Linked DNA regions of Methanotorris formicicus Mc-S-70. Each later gene encodes a partner of the first gene's protein in a complex. Links are inferred from orthologs where the notes say so. Each region holds a gene or a part of one and is shown on either strand. Other genes may lie near its edges.

Region 1 (17,510 bases):
CTGGCTTAAACTCATCTAACACCATGTAATTTACAGCAAATGCATAGGAGTTCCATAATGTGTTGAACATGCTCCTTACATCATCCATCTCATCCCAAACAAATCTCAAATCCTCCCAAACCTTATTTGCACTGAGTAAGTAAAATCTTAGCAAATCCGCACCATATTTTTCAACAACATCATCTGGATTAACTATGTTTCCTAAACTTTTACTCATCTTGTCTCCTTTCTCATCTAAGGTAAAGCCGTGCATGAGACATTTTTTGTAAGGAATATCTTCAAATACAACCGCACTCAATGCATGTTGTGAATAAAACCACTTTGTAACCTGGTCATGACCCTCGGTAATGAAGTCCGCTTTTTTAAGTTCTTTTGCCCCAATTGATGCGTAAGGAGCGAGTCCAGAGTCAAACCAAACATCTAAAACATCAGGGATTCTCTTCATCTCTCCTCCACATTCACATTTCAATACAACTTTATCCACTGTTGGTTTATGCAAGTCATCCAACTCAACATCATTAATCATTCTCTCTTTTAACTCTTCAACACTTCCAACAACAACATATTTTCCACATTCCTTACAAACCCAAACTGGAATTGGAATTCCCCAGTATCTTTGCCTTGATATGTTCCAGTCCCCAACGAATTTAACTCCATTTATATACCTTGTTTCAACCCACTTTGGAACCCAGTCAACGGTTTTAGCGTGCTCAATAATATCTTCCTTAATTTTTGAAATGGAGAGATACCACTGTTCTGTTGCTCTAAACAATAATGGGGTTTTACATCTCCAACAGTGTGGGTAACTGTGTTTTATCTTCCCTGCAAATACTAAAAGCCCTTTATTTTTGAGAGTCTCAATTATTTCATTGTCTGCATCTTTAACAAAGATTCCCTTCCATTTTCCTTCAACATATTTACCTTCATCGTCTATTGGGGAGTAGATTGGCAAACCATACTTTTTCCCAACTTCAAAGTCCTCTTCCCCATGTCCTGGAGCAGTGTGGACAAGCCCAGTTCCTCCCTCTAATGTAACATGCTCCCCTAAGATGATGGTGTGAGCATTCTCTAATTTGGCAAATTCCTTCTGCTTTTCATTCTCTTCCAATAATGGATGGATGTATTTTATTCCCTCTAATTCCTTACCTTTAACTGTCTTTATTATCTTGTATGATTTTATGTTGTTTTGTTTTTCTGCTCTTTTCATTACTTCCTCAACCAACTTCTCTGCAATAATCCAAATCTCCTTTTTATCTTCAAGTTCAACCTCAACATAAGCATAATCATACTCTGGATGCACAGCAACCGCTAAGTTTGAAGGCAATGTCCATGGTGTTGTTGTCCAAATAACAACATATTCATCCTCTTTATCCTTAACTTTGAATTTAACATATACAGATGGGTCGGAAACCTCTTTATATTCCCCTCTAACCTCATGCTCTGCTAATGATGTTTCGCATCTTGGACACCAATATCCAACCCTCAAATCTTTTGTTAACAATCCCTTTTCATGTGCCTTTTTTAATGTCCACCATCCAATTTCCATATATTCCTTTGTTATTGGCATATATGCATTTTCCCAATCTAACCAAACCCCTAAGTTTTTAAACTGCCCTTCCATTATCTCTTTGTGTTTCAAAGCGAATTCCTTACATTTTTCAATGAAGTTTTCTGTTCCAATTTTTGTTTCTATCTCCTTTTTGTTTTTTATTCCAAACTCGTTCTCAACCTTAACCTCTATTGGCAATCCGTGCATGTCCCATCCTGCTTTATCTAAAACATTGTATCCTTGCATCCTCTTAAATCTCAAAACGGTATCTTTAATTATTTTATTCCAAGCGGTTCCTAAGTGTATGGCCCCTGAACAGTATGGAGGACCATCAACAAAATAATACTCTGGATTTCCCTCATTCATTTTTTTTACTTTTTCGTATATTTTGTTCTTTTCCCAAAATTTTTTTATTTTTTTATCTAATTCTCTAAAATTCACTCCCTTAACTTGTTTCATTCCCTCACCTCAAGTGTTTATTCTTCTTTACGTTGTCTTTTTTGTCTTTATTTTTATTTTTGCTTTTGTAGTAACCTTTCAATGGTGGCATTCTTGGAAAATCCCTAAGTAGATCATCGTACATTTCGTATCTTTCACTGATAACAACAATATGTGCTGGCGGATGGATTTTTCTAATTCTATCAATTGCCTTTGGGGCATTTTCTTCAATCTTCGCAAGGCATGCCTTTTTGCAAGGTTTTTTAATCTCCCCTAAAATGTGTTTTAGTATCTCATCTGCTGCCTCAGGCAATATAATTCTTGGTTTTCCAATAATGGTTAATTCAGCATGTCTATCAACATCTGCTAAAGCATTTTTAATTTTTTCATAATTATCTCCCCTTATCAACAACAATACCATAATATTTCACCGTGTTTCTTTGATTTTTATTTGATATGACTTAGATATTCCTCAAGCATAAATGGGAAATCCCTCGCCTTAACAAATCTCAAGCCCAATCTCTGAGCCCATTTTTCAACACCCTCATCACTTGCTACAACAGCAGCATCAAGTTCTTTTGCCAATAAAAGAACATCTAAATCAGGAGCACTGTCCAAAGTTCCCACTCTCAACGCACTTCTATATTTATTTCTGAAGGTATTTATTGTTTTTGATAGAACTTGATTAATTACCTCTTCTCTGTTTAGTTCCTTTGATTGGGATAAACCATAGGTTTGCAATGCAGTTTCATACATTGTGTTTTCACCAATTCTCATGCCTTTATTTATCCTCTCCCTCAAATCTTTAATATACTCATAGAATATTTCTGAAGGTATCTTTATCTCATATCTATTTGGTGTTTTTTTAACCAACCACGTATCTACCTTAACTAACACATCCTTTGGACAATTTTCCCTCTCCAAAAATCCAATTAATTCATTATACACTGAAGGATATGGAATATGGCACGATATATCCAATTTCATTCTTGCCTCTGCTATCAAATCAAGAATTTTATCCGTACTTTCAGTGATGGTCTTTACCCCCAGTGCATCCCTTACTGAGGTGTCGGTAAGTGCTGTTGTATCCAAACAAAACCTCTGTTTTCTTGGCAATATATTCACCTAATCCATTTTTAATCTATTAATGTTATTTTGTTAGGATAAACCATACAATTCATAGTTTTAAATAGTTACACACGACAACATAAAAATTCACCAACTGTTTTGATCATAATTAGCCCACACTCCCTACGGATTTTTCACTTATAAGTAAGCAGGTAATGAAAATGTTTTTCATCTAATGCTTTACATATTAAATCTTTCATTTTAATAACTAAAGAAACTATTAAATACCTAGTTTCTTTTAATTGTATAAATAAATAACGATTTTAGTTGGATATATTGATTAATAGATTTTTAGCCAATATTAAAAAATAGTGTTTGATATGTAAATAGAACGTTTAATAATACTGCATAATTTAAAACTATAACTCAAAAAATGTATGATAGGGATTTTGGAAATTGCCACAATCTTTCATATTCAACACGTTTGGAGAACCAATAAACAGTAAAATATAAAATATAAAAACAAAAATTAGTAATCTCTTATTTATTGGATTCGAAATATTAGTATCACTTAAATTTTTGAAGTAAAGTAAAAACCATTTTAAATTTATTTTGAGTTTGTCCAACACGAACAACTTTAAATAAAACATATTGTTTAAATAACATAATCGACACTTGATAATAAATAAACAAAATTAAATTGATTTTTATTTATATAAATTTTGATGTGTTATTTAAATAGTCGATAGTGTTCAAAACCTACCTTATTGGAGGTAAAATATGATACTAATTATAGGATATGGTTCTTTTGGGCGTAGGGTTGTAAATTATAGTAAAAGTATCGACACTGTTACAGTAATTGACAATAAAGAAATGGTCTTTGATTCAGTTGAACAGGCGGATTTTAAATATGTTGTTGGAGATGCAACGGATGTTGAGGTTCTCAAGAAGGCCGGCATTGAAGAGGCAGATACTATAGTTATCTTAACAAACAATCCTGAAATTAATAGGAAAATAGCAGAGTTGGTTTGTGAACTGAATCCAAAAGCCCATAAAATCGCGAGGGGAATTCCAAAATATCCAGACTTGTATGATGGTCTACCGATTGATCGAATCATCTTCCCATTAGAGAGTGCAGCAAGGGAAGTTATAAAAGAAATTGAAAAATCAAAATTAAAGAGAAAATTACTTGGTCTAAAGAACATATTAATTAAAGCAAAAAGGGAATGTCTTGGCCCAAATAATGGCGAAAAAGAAGGTAATAAGGAAAAAGATATTGCACCTCTTTTGATAGTCACACACAACAATCCCGACCCTGATGCTATGGCAAGTGCTATGGCATTGAAAACTATCGCCTTAAAATGGGATATTGAGGCAGATATTGCATATGGGGGGAATATAGGGTTTGATGAAAATAAGGCAATGATAAACCTACTTGGTATAAAGATGAAACACATTAGGGATATTGATTTAAACAAATATTGTGCTATAGCAGTGGTTGATACATCAAGTTCAAAAAATCTGCCATTTGACCCAGAAACAAAAGAAATCGATATTATTATAGATCATCATGAAAATGGTGATTTAACTGCAAAATATATGGATATTCAGTCAGATATTGGGGCTACAGCAACAATTTTAACAGAATATTTGAGGGAACTTGATATCTCTCCAAGTGGGGATTTAGCAACAGCCTTATTTTATGCAATAGCATCCGATACAAACTACTTTAAAAGAAAAGTGACAAAAAAGGACTTTGACGCTGCGGGTTATTTGCAAGGACTAATTGATGCAAAAACCTTGCAGATGATTGAAAATCCCGATATGGACACGGAAACAATGGAAGTTCTTGCAAGAGCAATCTTAAACAGAAAAATTGTAAAGGGGAACATTGCACTCTCCTATGTTGGTGAGATAAGTAATAGAGATGCTTTACCAAGAGCGGCAGAGTTCTTGTTGAGAATGGAGGGAATAACAACAACATTTGTATTTGGTATTGTAGAAGATAATATCCATATATCTGCGAGAACTAAGGATTTGAGGGTTGATGTTGGAGATATTTTGAAGAAGGCATTTGACGGTGGAGGACATCAGGCAGCAGCCGCTGCATATATTCCATTGGGTATATTTAAGGCGGTCTCTGATAAAGAATCCTTAAGAAAACTTGTTGAAGAGGCAATAAGAACAAAAATCTTTGAAGTTATGGGTATAAAAGAAGAAGAAAAACAGAAAACATCAGAACAGTTATAAGTAAAAACGTGAAAAAATGCTAAAAGAGCTTATAAATAAGATACTTTGGCATCCTAAATACAACCCAGGGGATTTTGAAATTGTTTATTTACATAGGGGGACAGAGGATAATAAAAAGGCCGTATCTATGGATGAAATACACATTGAAGGCTCTTTTATAGTTCATGATACAACATACATTCCGATCCATAGAATTTTAGAAATTAGAAACAAAAAAACAAAAGAAATTTTATTCCAAAGAAATAAAGATGCCGATTTTATAGAAGAGTACGAAGACGAGGTTTAACACATTTTTGCTGTTTTACAACATTTAAAAAATTTTTGGATGGGGTAGGATGGTTAAAGTAAGTGAGTATATGACAAAAAAAGTGGATTGTCTCTCTCCTAACAATACAGTTAAAGATGCCATAAGATTCGTTAAAGAGACAGGTCATGATGCATTTCCTGTTGTTGTAGATGGTAAATTGGTGGGGATTGTTTCAGTTCATGATTTGGTAGGTAAGGATGAGGATGAAAAGGTAGGCAACATCATGACAAAAAGAGAAGACATGATTGTGGCTAAGCCAGATGCAAATATCATGGATGTTGGTAGATTGATGTTTAGGACTGGATTTTCTAAACTTCCTGTGGTTGATGATGAAAACAACTTAGTTGGAATAATAACAAACACGGATGTCATAAGGTCACAAATAGAGAAAACAACTCCTGAAAAACTAAATAAAATTGTAAAAACGTATGAAAACTTAGGGCTAAAAACAAGGGTTGAGAGGGGCTATGTTCCAATAGATGAACTTAAACCTACACAATCAAAGGTTCATGAGGATGAGTTAATTGGGAGAATGTATGAATTAAAGAAAGGTCTTGCAGAACCAATAATTGCCATAAAAACAAAAAGAAGCGGATATATTTTAGTTGATGGACACCATAGGGCAGTGGCTGCATATAAATTAGGCATACCAAAGTTAGATGCCCATATAATCCACATAGACACAGACAAAAAATTAGGCATAGAAAAAACTGCTGAAAGCCAAGGATTAAGAACACTTGGGGATATAAAAATTATCGATGAGGACAATGAGAACTCCATAAATCCCTACACCTTAAAATCAAAAACAAATTTTTTTGATTGAAAAATTATCTTTTTAAATAACTACAAACCTTTTCAAACATCAAATCTGTTGGATCTTCCAATTCGACATTTTTATTTTTAACTCCCAAATTTTCAATAATGTAACCAACTATTCTATTTACATTTTTTATATGAACCATCCTTCCCATCTTTATTAGATATTTATCAACACCAAGTAATTCCTTTGGATAGCAAGATACTGTTGGAATCCCTAAAACTGCTGCTTCTCTGTTCATAGTTCCCCCTGCCCCTATCATAGCATCTGCAAAATAGAGAAGAGATAGGGCATCTATTGTGTTGGGAACTATTGCATTTAGAGATATGTATTTTTCCCTCTGCTTTTCATCCCTTGGAAATGCCACAATATTACAATCTATTTTTTCCCTAAGTTTTTCTATGATTTTTGGAATTATGTCCTTTTTTCCATTACAGTAGGATGAATTTGGTCTTGCCCTCATGACTATTGTTGGATTATTATTATCTATCCCTAATTTTTTTAGTATGCCCTTATCAATTGGCAGTATTCCTTTTAGTCGTGAATTCACGTTTGCCACTTCACACGTTCCATTGAATGTTGTAAAGTTATTTCCCCCCATCTTTTTTAATTTACTCTTTTTCGTACCTATTGGAATGATTATGTCCTCTGCAAGTGGGAGGGTGAGTTTGTTTTGTGCCTCTGCATGTTCGTTATCAACAACAAAAATCACGGGAATGCCCAATCCAAAAGATACTCGTGGCAATTCAACGGAATGTTTTGCTATTGCAACCTTTGGCTTCTCTTTATCAACAATCTCAGTGAGTTCTATGATTCTCTTTGCAGAGTAGATTAACTTATCCTTTAAACTCTCTCCGTGTTTTCCAACACATATGTATTCAAATCCATATATATTTAGTAGTTCTTCCAAATTTTGGGATTTTCTTGTTGTTATTAGATAGTCGATCCCTTCTTTTTCAAATTTCTTTATCAGTTGTGAAAAATAATGAACATGAGGAGCATTTGTTAAATCCAACCACACATCCATGCAATCACCTTTAAATCCTAAAATCCTAAATTATAATTAACCTTTTTAAATTTTTTTAGAATAAATAAACTTCAACATACTCTCCCTTCTCATAACCTTCAACGTTCTCTGGGATTATTACATAACCATCTGCTTTTGTCAATGAGGAAATAACTCCACTTCCAGTAATTCTCAATGGTTCAACTTCAAAATCTTCAATTTTAATCCTAACAATATCTGTCCTGCCGAGTTCGGATGCGATGTTTCTCCTTAATGGAAGTTTTATTTTTTTTCTTTTTTTAAAGTAACTCCTTATAAATAACTCAAATTGAACAGTAGATGCCACTGGATATCCAGATAGGGTAAAAATTAATTTGTTGTTTATTTTACCAAATCCAAAAGGTTTTCCTGGCCTTATTTGGACACCATGAAGAACAATACCACCCAACTCATTAACCACTTCTATTATATAATCCCTATCTCCTACTGAAGTACCCCCTGTTGTAATCACAATATCGTTTTCAATTATTGCTTTTTTTATTAATGATTTTATCCTTTCCCTATCATCCACAACCTTTCCGTAAATTTTTGGATTCAAACCAGATTCTTTCACCAGGGCATATAACATTAATGAATTTGAATTTACTATTTTACTGTTATTTTTTAACTCTTCCATACTGATAACTTCTTCCAAATCAACGAGTTCATCCCCAGTTGATATAATTCCAACATTTACATTATAAACTTTAACCTCCTTTATTCCAACAGATGATAAAATTGATATGTGGTGCGGGGAGATGGCTTCCCCCTTTTTTAATAGTAAATCCCCCTTTCTAACATCCTCCCCAATCCTTGAGACATTTTCATAAGGATGAACTCCTTTATATATCTCAACAAAACCATCCTCTTCTTTGCAGTATTCCTTCATAACAACAGCATCAGCATTTTTAGGCATTTTTGAGCCAGTGAATACCTTTAAACATTCCCCTTCATTAATTTCCTTCTTTTCGACCAAATTTAAGATTAGGGGATTTGTGGTTGATGCTCCAAAAGTATCTTCTGCTCTAACTGCATAACCATCCATCGCTGCCCTATCAAACATAGGTAAATCTATTGGGGACATTATATCTTCATAAGATACCCTACCCAATGCATCCAATAAAGGGATTATTTTAAACTTATCTTTCAAAAACTTATTCCACTCATTAAAAACCATTTCTTTTGCCTTATCATAACTAATCAATTTTTTAAGCATCTTACCCATTTTATTCACCTTTATCCTTCATTAAAAGATATATTTCATTAAAGTTAAGTGATATGTGATTAATTAATGAAACAAATAATATTTAAAACACGACTGCGATATATTTTTAACGTAAATTATTTTTAAGTAAACTTCAGAGGGGATTACATGCTATTCTTAAAAGTGAAATTGTTTGATTTAGATATTGGGGTAAATGCAGTTGTTATTAATGAGGAGGATTTGAAAGGAACTCCTTACTATCCACAAGATAGGGTGTTGGTTGAAACTCCTGCAGGTTCTTTTGTTGGAGTATTGCATTCAACAAAAACATTAGTTAATAAGGGAGAAATAGGAATATTTAGAGAAATCACAAAAGAAATTCCCATCAAAGATGGAGACGAGGCCATAATAAGGCATGCTGAAACCCCACTTTCAGTGGCATATATAAGAAAGAAGATGGATGGCCAAACACTAAAACCTGAGGAAATACACACAATAATTGATGAAATGGTAACTGGAAAGTTATCAAATATTGAAAACACAGCATTTGTTACTTCTTTGTATATTAACGGCATGGATATGAAAGAAATTGAGGAAATGACAAGAAGAATGGCAGAAACTGGGGATATGATTGATTGGGATGAGAGTTTAGTGGTTGATGTGCACAGCATCGGGGGAGTTCCAGGAAACAAAACCGCTCTTTTGGTTGTTCCCATAGTGGCAGCGGCAGGATTAACGATACCAAAAACATCGTCAAGAGCAATCACATCAGCAGCAGGAACAGCAGACGTAGTTGAGGTTTTAACAAGGGTTGATTTATCGTTAGATGAGATAAAACAGGTGGTAACAACCACAAATGGTTGTATGGTTTGGGGAGGGGCTATTGACTTAGCCCCAGCAGATGATATAACAATAAACATTGAGAGACCACTTTCCATTGATCCTGAGCCACTACTTTTGTCAAGTGTAATGGCTAAGAAAATTGCTGCAGGCATTAAATATTTAGTTATAGACATCCCTACAGGCGAGGGGGCAAAGGTAAAGACTATAGATGAAGCAGCAAGTTTGGCAAGGAAGTTTATAGAACTTGGAGGAAGGGTAAATGTACATATTGAATGTGCAATAACCTACGGGGGCCAGCCAATAGGTAGGGCAATAGGTCCAGCATTGGAGGCAAGAGAGGCATTAATAGCATTGGAAAATTATAAAGAGGCCCCTTCAAGTTTGATTGAAAAAGCGGTGTCCTTGGCAGGAGTTCTCTTAGAAATAGGTGGGGTAGCACCACCTAAGAAAGGAAAGGATGTTGCAGAGGAGATTTTGACATCTGGAAAGGCATTGGAAAAGATGCATGAGATAATAACTGCCCAAGGTGGAGAACCAAAAAGTTCTGATGAAATTGAGATTGGGGAATATAAAGCGGAGATAATTGCACCAATAGATGGATATGTGACTCAAATTTCAAACAAACTTATAACAAAGGTGGCAAAAGAGGCTGGGGCCCCAAAGGATAAAAAAGCAGGAGTACTTTTAAATGTTAAAATTGGAAATGAGGTTGAAAAAGGAGACTTGCTCTATACGATATACTCAAGTTCAGAAGAGAGGTTAAACTCAGCAGTTAAACTGGCAAGAAGAACCTATCCTATCAAAGTTGAAGGAATGTTGTTGAAAAGAATAAGTAAATTCTAACTATTTTTAATAATTTTTTGAACTGTCGGTGAAACCATGAGGGTTGTTGAAATCAAAAGGGAAACAAAAGAAACAAAAATTGAGTTAAAAATCAATATAGATGGAATTGGAAAATACGACATAGATACAGGCATACCTTTTTTTGACCATGTTCTGTCTTCCTTTGCAAAACATGGGGCTTTTGATTTATATATTAAGGCTGAAGGTGATTTGGAGGTTGATGACCACCACACTGTTGAGGATGTAGGGATTTGCTTAGGAATGGCATTGGATAAAGTTGAAAAAAAGAACATCAATAGGTTTGGATGGGCAATAGTGCCAATGGATGAAGCAAGGGCAATGGTTGCAATTGATTTGGGTGGAAGACCTTATGTTTTATCCCAATACACGCCAAGAAGGGATAAAGTTGGTGATTTATCGACTGAAAATGTAAAGCATTTTTTTGAGGCTTTGGCAAACAATGCAAAAATGAATATCCATTTTGAGGTTATTGGAGAAAACGAACACCACAAAATAGAGGCATTGTTTAAGGCATTTGGTGTTGCTTTGGATATGGCTACGAGAATCGATGAAAGAAAGGGAGTTGTTAGCACAAAAGGAGTTATTTAGAGTAATTCTTTATACCTCCGAGCATTTGCGAGGAGGTATCTCCGCGGGATGAAACGACGCGGCGTTTCGTTTAAGGCATTTGGTGTTGCTTTGGATATGGCTACGAGAATCGATGAAAGAAAGGGAGTTGTTAGCACAAAAGGAGTTATCTAAATTAAAAATTTTGTGGTGAGGAATATGACAATAAAAGTAGGTATTGTAGATACAACATTTGCAAGGGTTGATATGGCTTCTGCAGCAATAAAAAAATTAAATGAATTGACATCAAAAATAAGGATAGTTAGATATACTGTTCCGGGAATAAAGGATTTGCCTGTAGCATGTAAGAAGTTGATTGAGGAAGAGGGTTGTGAGATTGTTATGGCCCTTGGAATGCCTGGAAAAGCGGAGAAGGATAAAGTTTGTGCCCATGAGGCATCCCAAGGTTTAATGTTAGCACAGTTGATGACAAACAAGCACATAATAGAGGTCTTTGTTCATGAGGATGAGGCAGAGGATGAAAAAGAACTCGAATGGCTTGCAAAGAGGAGAGCAGAGGAACATGCTGAAAATGTTTATTATTTGTTGTTTAAACCAGAATATCTAAGGAAAAATGCTGGTAAAGGTTTAAGGCAAGGATTTGAAGATGCAGGGCCTGCAAGATTATAATCTACAAAATTCAGATTTTATTTAAATCTTGCAATAATCAAAAATCATAAATTATAATTTAATTAAATATAATTAAAATATAATCTAAATTACATGGTGGGGGTAAAATGGAATACATCACCAAAAAAGAAATCGATTTTAAAAATCCTATTGTCATCGAGGGGTTTCCCAGCGTTGGATTGGTTGGAAGTATAGCAGCACATCAAATTATAAAAAACCTTAAACTTGAGTATATCGGATACTTTGATACTCCGGAAGTGCCTCCAATAAACCTTGTCGAGGAGGGGGTGGTTTATCCATCAATAAGGGTTTATGGAAAAGAGGATTTGATTGTCCTATTTTCTGATGTGATAATTCCGCCAATTGTGGTTCATAGCCTCTCGGATAAAATTGTTGAAACATTAATATCGATTAATCCCCAAGTGGTTATATCTTTAGGAGGACTTGCCACTGGAAAATCTGAAAAGGTTTATGGAATAGCATCTTCAAAGGATCTTCTGGAAATTTTTGAAAAATACGAGATACCTATTTTAAAGTTTGGAATGGTTGGAGGAGTATCTGGAAGTTTGATGGTAAAAAGTAACAACAACAAAATACCTGCAATTGGCCTACTCGCTGAGACAGTTGGCATAAGGCCTGACCCGAGAGGGGCATCAAACCTTATAAATGTTTTAAACAGGATCTACAATCTTAACGTGGATGTGGAGGAGTTGATAGAAGAGGCAGATAAGATTGATGAAAAGATAAAGCAGTTAGCACAGGAGCATGCAAAATTGATGACAAAAACTGCAAGAAGTGAGTATCCAATGTATCTATAATAAAAAACAAAAAAGGGGTATTTATGAGGATCATTGCATTGGCAGGGATATCACCACATGCATTGTCAGAACTTATAAAAAATCATATAAAAACCCTAAATTTGAAGAGTGCAGATAATTTATTGGCTTTAAAATCTGTTGACGTTGGGGATTTTATATTTATTACATCAGTTGTAAAAGATGACATAATCCCTGGAACAGAAGGGATAATTGGAAGGGTAAAAAAAGTTTCCATTGTTCATCAAAAAATACAATCAGAAGTTTCAGAAGAGAGGGAATGTGTGGTTGGGAAAATTCAAATTGAAATGATTGGTTTTGGAACTTGTGTAGATATTAATGATATGGAAGTATTAAGTCCCACAATTCTAAATGTCGTTATGAAATCGATTTATTAAAGATTTTATATTAATTTTATAGGTCTTATAGCACCACAAGCCATGCATTTGAGCATGTGGATTCTTCCTTCTTTAATGATTTTCGTATCTGGTTTTCCACACTCGTGGCACAAAACATACTCCTTCATGAAATCTTGGATTTTTGAGTTTACTAAATAAGCACTAAACCTACCTTGCAAAACAAGCCTTGCTCCTTCAATATCTCCAGCAGTACCAAGTTCCTTCATAATATACTTTGCAAAGTAGTTTACATCCCTATCAATTAATTTAGCAATTTCTCTAAAGTTTCTAATTATTGTTCTACTACCTTCAACAAAGACCTCTGCTTCAGGAATCTCAAATCTCACATCCTTAAACACATCTTCTGGAAGTTGTTCCCTTGCCCTCTTTAGTAATGCATCATAATCATAATAATCAATACTCATCATTATCACCTCATAAATGAAATAGTTCTTTTTGATATATTAATGTTTGTTTACGAATTCAACATCAAAATTAAAAGAAATGATACTTTATTTAAATTTTATAATAAAAATTCACCTCAGAGCTCATACGGCTCATCATAAAAATCAGTAAAACAATTCATCATCGGTGATTAAATGAGGTTTTTAATTTTAGATGGCTATACCGACGAACCAGCAGGATTAGGGGTTCCTCCATATATAGGCATATACCCAAGATACATTGCAGGAGTGCTAGATAAATTTAACCAGGAAGTGTATTATATAACTATCGATAAATTTAGGGAAATTAGGGGAAAGTTTGATTTTAATAAGTTTGATGCTGTCATTGCTATTTGCGGATTTCACACGCCGGGAAAGTATTTAAATGCAAATCCAGCAACATTGAGAGAAATTGTTTCTATTCTTTATAACTTTAAGGGTTTAAAAATCCTTGCAGGACCGAGTGCAACAAAATTTGGCTCATCCATTGAAGGGGGAACAATAAAAGATGAGAGCAAATTAAAGGCATTCTTTGATATTGTTGTGGAGGGAGATGCTGAGGCAGTTTTGCATGATTATTTTTTGAATAATTGCAAAATTGAAAATATAGATACAAGAAGATTGAGAGCCTACGATGAGTTGAGAGAATTTGCCATCAGAGGGGCAAAGATAGTTAAGCAACACCCTTCTTATCCATACATAATTGCTGAGATTGAAACCTACAGGGGATGTGCAAGGGCTTTGAGTGGAGGGTGTAGTTTTTGCACAGAGCCGAGGAGATTTGGAACTCCAAAATTTAGGGATGCAAAGGATATAATTGAGGAAATTAAGGCATTATACAACTTTGGTATTAAATACTTCAGAATTGGAAGGCAACCGTGCATATTCTCATATAAATCAAAGGAAAGTGAAAAGGAAGAGGTTCCAAAGCCAAATGTGGAAGAAATTGAGAAACTTTTTAAGGGCATCTGGAATGTGGCAAATCCTGAGGTTTTGCATATAGATAATGCGAATCCATCTGTAATAGCAAGGCATGAAGAAAGCAGAGAAGTTGCAAAAATTTTGGTTAGGTATTGCACTGGAGGAAATGTTGCTGCATTTGGTGTGGAGAGTTTTGATGAAAAGGTTATTAAGAAGAATAACCTCCTAACTATGCCAGAGGATGTTTTGAAGGCGGTTGAAATTTTAAATGAAATTGGAGGAAAAAGAAGCGAGACAGGATTGCCCTATCTCTTACCTGGAATTAACTTACTTTATGGATTAAGAGGAGAAACAAAAGAAACGTTTAAGATAAACTACAATTATTTGAAGGAAATTTATGATAGGGGATTAATGTTGAGGAGAATAAATATAAGGCAGGTAGTTCCATTCTTTGGAACTGATTTAACTATTAAAGATATTGAAAAAGGTAAAAAAAGAAAGAGTCTATTTTTAAGTTTTAAAGAAAAGGTTAGGAAAGAGATTGATAATCCAATGCTAAAAAGAGTTGTTCCAAAAGGCACGATATTAAAAAATGTCTTTGTTGAAGTTAAAGAGAAGGATGACTTATTCTTCGGCAGGCAATTTGGTAGTTATCCTATTTTAGTTGGAATAAAAGAGAAAAACTTAAAAATTGGGGAGTTTGTTGATGTTGAGGTTATTGATTATGGAAGGAGGTCAATAACTGGAAAGATTGCCGTTTCCATCCTTGTTTTAATGGACTAAGATTTCAAACAAGTCTTGGATGAATTCGGTGTTGATAGGATAGGTTTCCATCCTTGTTTTAATGGACTAAGATTTCAAACCCTTAACTTACTTCTTTTTTATTGTAATTACTTGTATATATACTTTTCTTTTTGAACCTAAATTTTCTTACTGCTTAATTATTAAAACCTTTATAAAAGCAAGAAAGATTGTGCAATTTCTTTTTAAATCAACTGCACAACCACGCTAATAAATCTTGATAATTAGACCTTATTTTATATTATCTAAAACCAATCTAAACTTAAAATATGCTAAATAAAAACAAACAACAAAAATATCTAAAAAATAACAAATTTCCATTAAAAAAATCAGTAATACTTTTCATGAATTTTCTAGTACTAAAATTAAGGTAGGGGTATATAAAACCAAGAAAGATTAATTAAAAAAACTAATGAGCATATCAAATAATCTAATCATTCTCCAAAAACCTATCAACATTCTTAACAACAATACTCTTAACTCCTATTGGTGTTATCATGGCCGTTACAATGGAGAGAGCAACTATCGCAACAAAGACATCATCTGATATAATTCCCAACTCCCTACCAACTGATGCTGCAACTAATGAAGCGGAGATTTTTGGAACTGTTAATAAAGAACCAACAAAACTCTTCATCTTATCATAACCCAAAATTCTCAATGATATTAATCCAGAAGTCAATTTTAACAACACAGCACTGATAATCGTTACCAATACAAGTCCTAAATTGTTTAAGTTAAATATAACCCCTACATTTGTCTCCATACCCAAAACTAAGAAGAATATTGGTATAAAGAACCCATAACCAATAGCATTTAAGTTTTTGTTTAATAACTCATCATGCTCTTCTTTAGTCAATGCCTCACTAACGGCAACACCAGTTATAAATGCCCCAACGATTGGATGTAACCCCAAAATCTCCCCGATTAATATAGAAATTAATATAATGAACAGTACAAAATGAATTCTCTGAATGTGGAGTTTTTCAAAGTTTTTGAATATGATTTTTGATAGGTAAGGGATAGCCAACAACAACCCCCCAATGTATAATGCCGTTGAAATTAAAAACATCCAGATGTCTGATGTTATTGCATTTGTTTCACTCAACTTGATAACGATAGATAATAATATCAATGTAATTAAATCAATCAATATAGTTGCACTCAACATCATCGTTCCCAACTTTGTTTTAACCATTTTAAGTTCATCCATTAATGCATAGACAATTCCAACAGAATGGGAGGCAAATATAACTGAATATAACAAACTTCCAGTAAATCCAAGCCCCAAATATTTTCCAACAAAGTATCCCCCAACACCAGGAATTATGAGGGAAAATAAACTAACAACCATAGAGTTCTTAAACTCTTCCCTCAAAGTTTCATTATCAACTTCCAAACCAGCCAAGAACATCAAAAATATCGCTCCAAATGAAGAAAATATCTTTAAAGTTTCATCAATTTGGAGAATATTTAAACCATATGGTCCTATTAAAATACCTGCCAACATAATTGATGTTATAGCGGGAACGTTAAACTTCCTCAATAAATTAGGGACAATAAACACTGTGGCAATAATTATAAAGAACAATAAATACTCATCCACAATTTCACCGTGCACATTGTATAACTCGTATCTCGTTTAAAATCATTTAACATTAATTTGGAAGTTAAATATCATTTAATTGTAGAACGACTATATCTACCCCACTTGGTGATAATGAATTTTGAAAGATTAAATTATGATATTTAAAATAATTAATTTTAACCATTTATAATGCAAACTAATAGATGACACCTACTAACTTTAAATTTTAAATTAAATGTTTGCTAAACATTGTAGATTGAAATTTAAGATTATGATACTCATTCGCAAAACGTCCAATAAACTTGCAAAAGTTTTAAATATGCCCATATCTTTATCTACTCCATATTTATTATTAACTATTTGGAGGATAATAGGATTTATTTTAGTATAATTGGGATTATCTGGCGAAAAAATAAAAAATAAAAAAATATAATTTTAAATAATGTCAAGTTCAGTTTTGGTGGGATTATGCTCATTTTGGCAGGATTAGGATTGTATGATGAAAAAGATATGCCGTTAAAAACCTTAGAATTTGCTAAAAAAGTAGATAAAATCTATGCAGAATTCTATACAGCAATTTTGACAGGAACAACCATTGAAAAAATAGAGGAAACACTTGGAAGAAAAATCGAAGTTTTAAGTAGAGAAAAGGTTGAATACGAAACAGAAAAATTGATTGAGGAGGCAAAAGAAAAAGACATAATGTTTTTAACGGCGGGAGACCCAATGGTTGCAACAACACACGTTGATTTGGTAGTTGAAGCAAAAAAGAAAGGTATTGAAGTTGTTATTATAAATGCCCCATCCATCTACTCAGTAGTTGGGATAACAGGCTTGCAATTGTATAAATTTGGTAAAACAACCTCAATTGTCTTCCCAGAACCAAATTATTTCCCAGAGACGCCTTATGATGTTATAAAGGA
Region 2 (4,210 bases), on another replicon or contig:
TATTGCCCAAATTTTCTCCATATGCAATTTTTGCATCAATTGTTCTGGCAAATTCTTCAATAGTTATTGGATTCTCATATTCTTTAATGGAAAGTATTGCCTTTATAGATGGAGGGGTATCCAATATTCTTCTCAATGCTTTAAGGGTGTGTCCTCCCTTTTCCTTATCTATCTCAATCAAAGCATGGACGTATTTTTTTATCATTCCAACTCCAGGATTTCTCCTTCTCCCAACTTCATAATCACTTACAACAGAGGGAGTAACCCCTAAATATCTTGCTACCTCAATTTGCGGGATGTTAAAGAGTTCCCGCCACTTCTTCATTGCCTTTCCAGGATTCTCTGACAATACTATATCCCCAGTAATATGTATTGCTATCTTTTCCATGTCTATACCTTCAAATTTTTTGTATAAAAACATTTCGATTTTGTTGTAATTATATTCGTTATTTGACGAAGTTGATGGATAAAAAAATAATAAAAATCATAAACCCATTCTTCTCTGCTTTTTGAGGAGATACCTATCAACAGTCTCATTAATCTTTAGAATTTTTGCACACATCTCTAATGCATCATCCGTTATCTCAACATTTTCATGGGATTTTTTTAATATATATGGGTAGCCGTTTACAGAGATTTCTCTTAAACTTGATAGTACATGTTCATCTATAGGTTTTAATGAAGAGATTCCAAGGATACCTTTATTATTCTCTAACCTAACAAATTGCAGGTAGAGATTGTCTAAAACGTTCTCAAATTTATTTATATATTCAATGTTGTTTATTATTCTTTTTAAGTAATCATGTTTTCTTTTGAGTTTGTTGCTATTTTTTTCCATTTCTTCTATTTCCTCCATCTCTTTTTTTAAATTTTCAATACTTATCGGTATTGAATATCCACTATTTTTTGTATTTTTTGAAAATACTGCAATATCTGGCATTAGTGCATTTTTGAAATATATGTTTATCTTTGAAGTTTTTGAGATGCCTATTAATCTATCCTTATACTTTTTTAACAACTCCAAAAAAGTTATTATGTATTCAACTTGCTCTAATACAATTTTTTCATTTTTATCTTCAACTTCAATATTATTTGATGTTATGCGAATATCCCCACTTTTAATTTCCTCTTCAATTAAATTCTTTATTTCTTTGCTATAATTATTGTATATCTCTTCAACATCCACGTATTTTGAACCATAGGTGTGTGTTTGGATTAAAAGAGAATATAGCGAGCCATCAATTAAATAGTAATCAACACCCTTATTTTCTAAAGTCCATAGTGCATTTTTCAATTCCATTGTTAGCATATAGAGTCTTAATCTATCTCTAACAGAAACATATGGTTGTATAATATCAATATCATAACTGGATTTTGCCCTCTCTATCTTTTCACCAACTCTATGCAAATAGGAGATACTCCCAATCATATACAACGAGTAGGAAATATAATCAATATTGTTAAAACTTCCGTCCCCTCCACCAAAAAATAAATCCTTTGGGTTATTAAAATCACACTCAACCCAATAATCGTTAACATTTAAATTTTTGTTTTCCAATTCCTCAATTTTTTTCCTTATAACCCCTTTCTTTTTTAAAATTATGGATAAATCCATACCACCACCAAAAAAATAAACGCTCTTTGCCTTTTAAAACAACATCTTTCGAACCACAATATGGGCAAATATATCTATCACTCCATCTAATCTCCCTTATAATTGCAATACACTCCTCATCCTTTGGTATGAATAACTTATATACTTCGACGCTCATAAAATTATAAGATGAGCGTTTTGGTTTTAATTTTAATAGTGTTAAATCACACTATCAGAAAATAAAAAAATTTATTGAATAATTCCATATCCAATTAATCTCCATCTTGAACCGATTCTTCTGCTCAATGCAACTCTATCCCCTTTATCTGCACAGATTGGAAGTTTTAATTTTATATCTGCAATATCTCCTCTTGCAGAGGTGATAACTCCAACAGTTGTTGCAGTTCCAACGTTAATCATTAAAACCTCACTTGTTCTTAATGGCTCTATAACAAGTTCCTCTTTTGAACCAACAACCCTGTCCAATAGATGTGCTTTTATAGTAATTCTCTCACGTACTGGTGGCAAAGTTCCCGGCTCTCCTAAAACACTACCGCTTAAGTAATCTGATTTTGTCAATGAAGGGTCCAATTCAGTTCCAACCCCAACTAAACCTCCAGGATATGCTTTTTTAACACCCTTCCCTCCTGCTGCAAGTGAAACAATCTTTGTTGTTAATGGTTTCCAGTATGTTTTATTACCCTCTGTAACTTGGATTCCTGGTCTTATTTCAATTTCTTTTCCAACCTCTAAAATCCCCTGAATAATACTTCCCCCTAAAACCCCACCTTTTAATTTCTTTATTTCAGTTCCCGGCTTATTAACATCAAAACTTCTTGCAACATACATTCTTGGGGGTAATTCAGGATTTCTCTCTGGTGTTGGGATGAAATCTTGGATTGCCTTTAAAAGTACGTCAAGATTTGCCTCATGATGTGCTGAAATTGGAATTATTGGGGCGTTTTCTGCAACAGTTCCCTTTACAAACTCCTTAATTTGTTTATAGTTTTCCCATGCCTTTTCTTCATCAACTAAATCAATCTTATTCTGTACTATAATGATATTTTTAACCCCTAAAATATCTAATGCCATTAAATGTTCTTTTGTTTGAGGTTGTGGGCATGGTTCATTTGCAGCAATAACCAAAATAGCCCCATCCATTAAAGATGCTCCAGAGAGCATGGTAGCCATTAATGTCTCATGTCCTGGGGAGTCAACAAAAGATACTTTCCTTAAAAACTTTGTTTTAGAACCACATTTAGGACAGACTTCCTTTATTGTATATGCCTCTGGCTCTGGACATTTTGGACACTTCCTTATTTCACAATCTGCATATCCCAACCTAATAGAGATTCCTCTCTTCAACTCCTCACTATGTGTGTCAGTCCAAACTCCAGTCAATGCCCTTGTTAATGAAGTTTTTCCATGGTCAACGTGCCCCACCATTCCAATATTAACTTCTGATTGTCTTCTTTTAGTCATGATATCCCTCTCGGTAATCTTTAAATATTGCTATTAATCATCAGAATTAACATTAAATTAAATTATCGCATATAAAAATAATAGCATTAATGATTTTTATAGTTCACGTAAAAACCCAAAATAAAACCAAAAACAGATGTAACTCAAAAATCAAAAATAAAAAAGATTAAAAAATTATTCTTCTCCTCCACCTAAACCTAATAATTCAGAGACAGATTTGTCCCCATACTCAACAATTTTTGTGTTTACTTGAACAATGTCACTTGATATTGTATTTCCTCTTACAGTTTTTCTTCTTCTTTCACCTTTTTCTTTTGGCTTAAATCCTGGGCCCTTACTTAATAAGATTCTTACTCTTCCACTGCCGTGAACATCTGGTCTCATTGGGAATCCACACTGGTCAGAACCACCAGTGATTTGTAACTTGTATCCTTCCAATCCAACGATTTTTCCATCTACAATATCGCCAATCTTTTTCCCAATTAATGCATCTGTTTCAACTTCCATTTGGTAGCATTTTCCTTCTTTTGGGTCAGCAACTACAACTTTAAACTTTGCCATAGTTAATCCTCCTTTTTTATTATTGTTGGCTGTTTTTCTATTAAATTTAATTTTAACAACGAAAAATAGTTTTATTCTTATTTTTAACTATGGTTGCCTACGTTATGATTGGTTATGCCTCATTAAATTTAAAGAATATTTTATTGATATTTAGAATTTTTTATATTCAATAGCCATCACTAATTCCGTGGGCAACTATTAGTTGTTTGCGAATTTTATTGGAATAGTTGGATAATCTATAATTATCCAACTTCCCTGCAACCGAAGGTTGCAGTGGATATTCATATATTCCAAATTCTTAAATGGTTATATTTGTCTTAAAATTTTAAAATAGGTTGTAAATCTTCCTTAAATTTATTAAGGTATTTTTCCAATATTTAACGCAAACAACTAATATCTCTCCCTTAGCCTCCCCGACTTCATCACAGTGTTTGTGGGCGGGAGTCCCCACAAAATGCTCCATTGGGTCATCGACCTTTACCCCAACCCCCATAAAACGGGAGTTAGGACAATAGCAAGATTGCAAAAATCCATTGTAACTCATTATTTTTATATTTTTTCATCAATTATTAT

What was found.
Region 2: the proteins of METFODRAFT_RS03735 (region 1) and METFODRAFT_RS01035 are in contact, whole or in part, in a crystal structure (PDB 2QMU), measured with the Saccharolobus solfataricus proteins. The link is inferred for Methanotorris formicicus Mc-S-70 from one-to-one orthologs. Residues at the interface, in WP_231918336.1 of Saccharolobus solfataricus: Met1, Leu2, Arg4, Leu5, Tyr6, Lys8, Leu9, Pro10, Ile106, Lys108, Lys109, Glu110, Lys111; in WP_009988771.1 of Saccharolobus solfataricus: Trp33, Pro65, Glu66, Gln148, Val151, Asp152, Val154, Ser155, Lys156, Ala159, Leu160, Tyr163, Arg164, Lys167, Ile180, Ile181, Pro182, Val183, Ser184, Leu186, His187, Ile189, Asn190, Asp192, Ser193.

What each region holds. Positions count from the first base shown.
Region 1 is NZ_AGJL01000015.1:1,867-19,376, reverse strand. The notes cover bases 11,550-14,418. They hold METFODRAFT_RS03735 (translation initiation factor IF-2 subunit beta), read right to left. Parts: upstream 13,260-14,418; coding sequence 12,840-13,259; downstream 11,550-12,839. Other genes in these bases: METFODRAFT_RS03730 (radical SAM protein), read left to right, coding at 13,434-14,418; METFODRAFT_RS03740 (DUF473 domain-containing protein), read left to right, coding at 12,463-12,834; METFODRAFT_RS03745 (proteasome assembly chaperone family protein), read left to right, coding at 11,729-12,439; ribC (riboflavin synthase), read left to right, coding at 11,550-11,621. Also shown: ileS (isoleucine--tRNA ligase), read right to left, coding at 1-2,008; METFODRAFT_RS03795 (DUF356 domain-containing protein), read right to left, coding at 2,013-2,408; METFODRAFT_RS03790 (RNA ligase partner protein), read right to left, coding at 2,435-3,103; METFODRAFT_RS03785 (DHH family phosphoesterase), read left to right, coding at 3,836-5,305; METFODRAFT_RS03780 (DUF504 domain-containing protein), read left to right, coding at 5,322-5,591; METFODRAFT_RS03775 (CBS domain-containing ParB/RepB/Spo0J family partition protein), read left to right, coding at 5,641-6,435; METFODRAFT_RS03770 (DUF354 domain-containing protein), read right to left, coding at 6,440-7,456; METFODRAFT_RS03765 (molybdopterin molybdotransferase MoeA), read right to left, coding at 7,512-8,699; METFODRAFT_RS03760 (AMP phosphorylase), read left to right, coding at 8,847-10,364; imidazoleglycerol-phosphate dehydratase HisB, read left to right, coding at 10,401-10,973; more of ribC, read left to right, coding at 11,151-11,549; more of METFODRAFT_RS03730, read left to right, coding at 14,419-14,981; METFODRAFT_RS03725 (cation:proton antiporter), read right to left, coding at 15,430-16,605; dph5 (diphthine synthase), read left to right, coding at 17,056-17,510. UniProt on the Methanocaldococcus jannaschii protein: eIF-2 functions in the early steps of protein synthesis by forming a ternary complex with GTP and initiator tRNA.
Region 2 is NZ_AGJL01000003.1:28,420-32,629, reverse strand. Bases 961-3,859 are described here. They hold METFODRAFT_RS01035 (translation initiation factor IF-2 subunit gamma), read right to left. Parts: upstream 3,077-3,859; coding sequence 1,844-3,076; downstream 961-1,843. Other genes in these bases: METFODRAFT_RS01030 (30S ribosomal protein S6e), read right to left, coding at 3,251-3,637; METFODRAFT_RS11265 (transposase), read right to left, coding at 1,563-1,772; METFODRAFT_RS01040 (DNA double-strand break repair nuclease NurA), read right to left, coding at 961-1,615. Outside these bases: METFODRAFT_RS01045 (helix-turn-helix domain-containing protein), read right to left, coding at 1-388; more of METFODRAFT_RS01040, read right to left, coding at 485-960; METFODRAFT_RS10840 (hypothetical protein), read right to left, coding at 3,963-4,100. UniProt on the Methanocaldococcus jannaschii protein: eIF-2 functions in the early steps of protein synthesis by forming a ternary complex with GTP and initiator tRNA.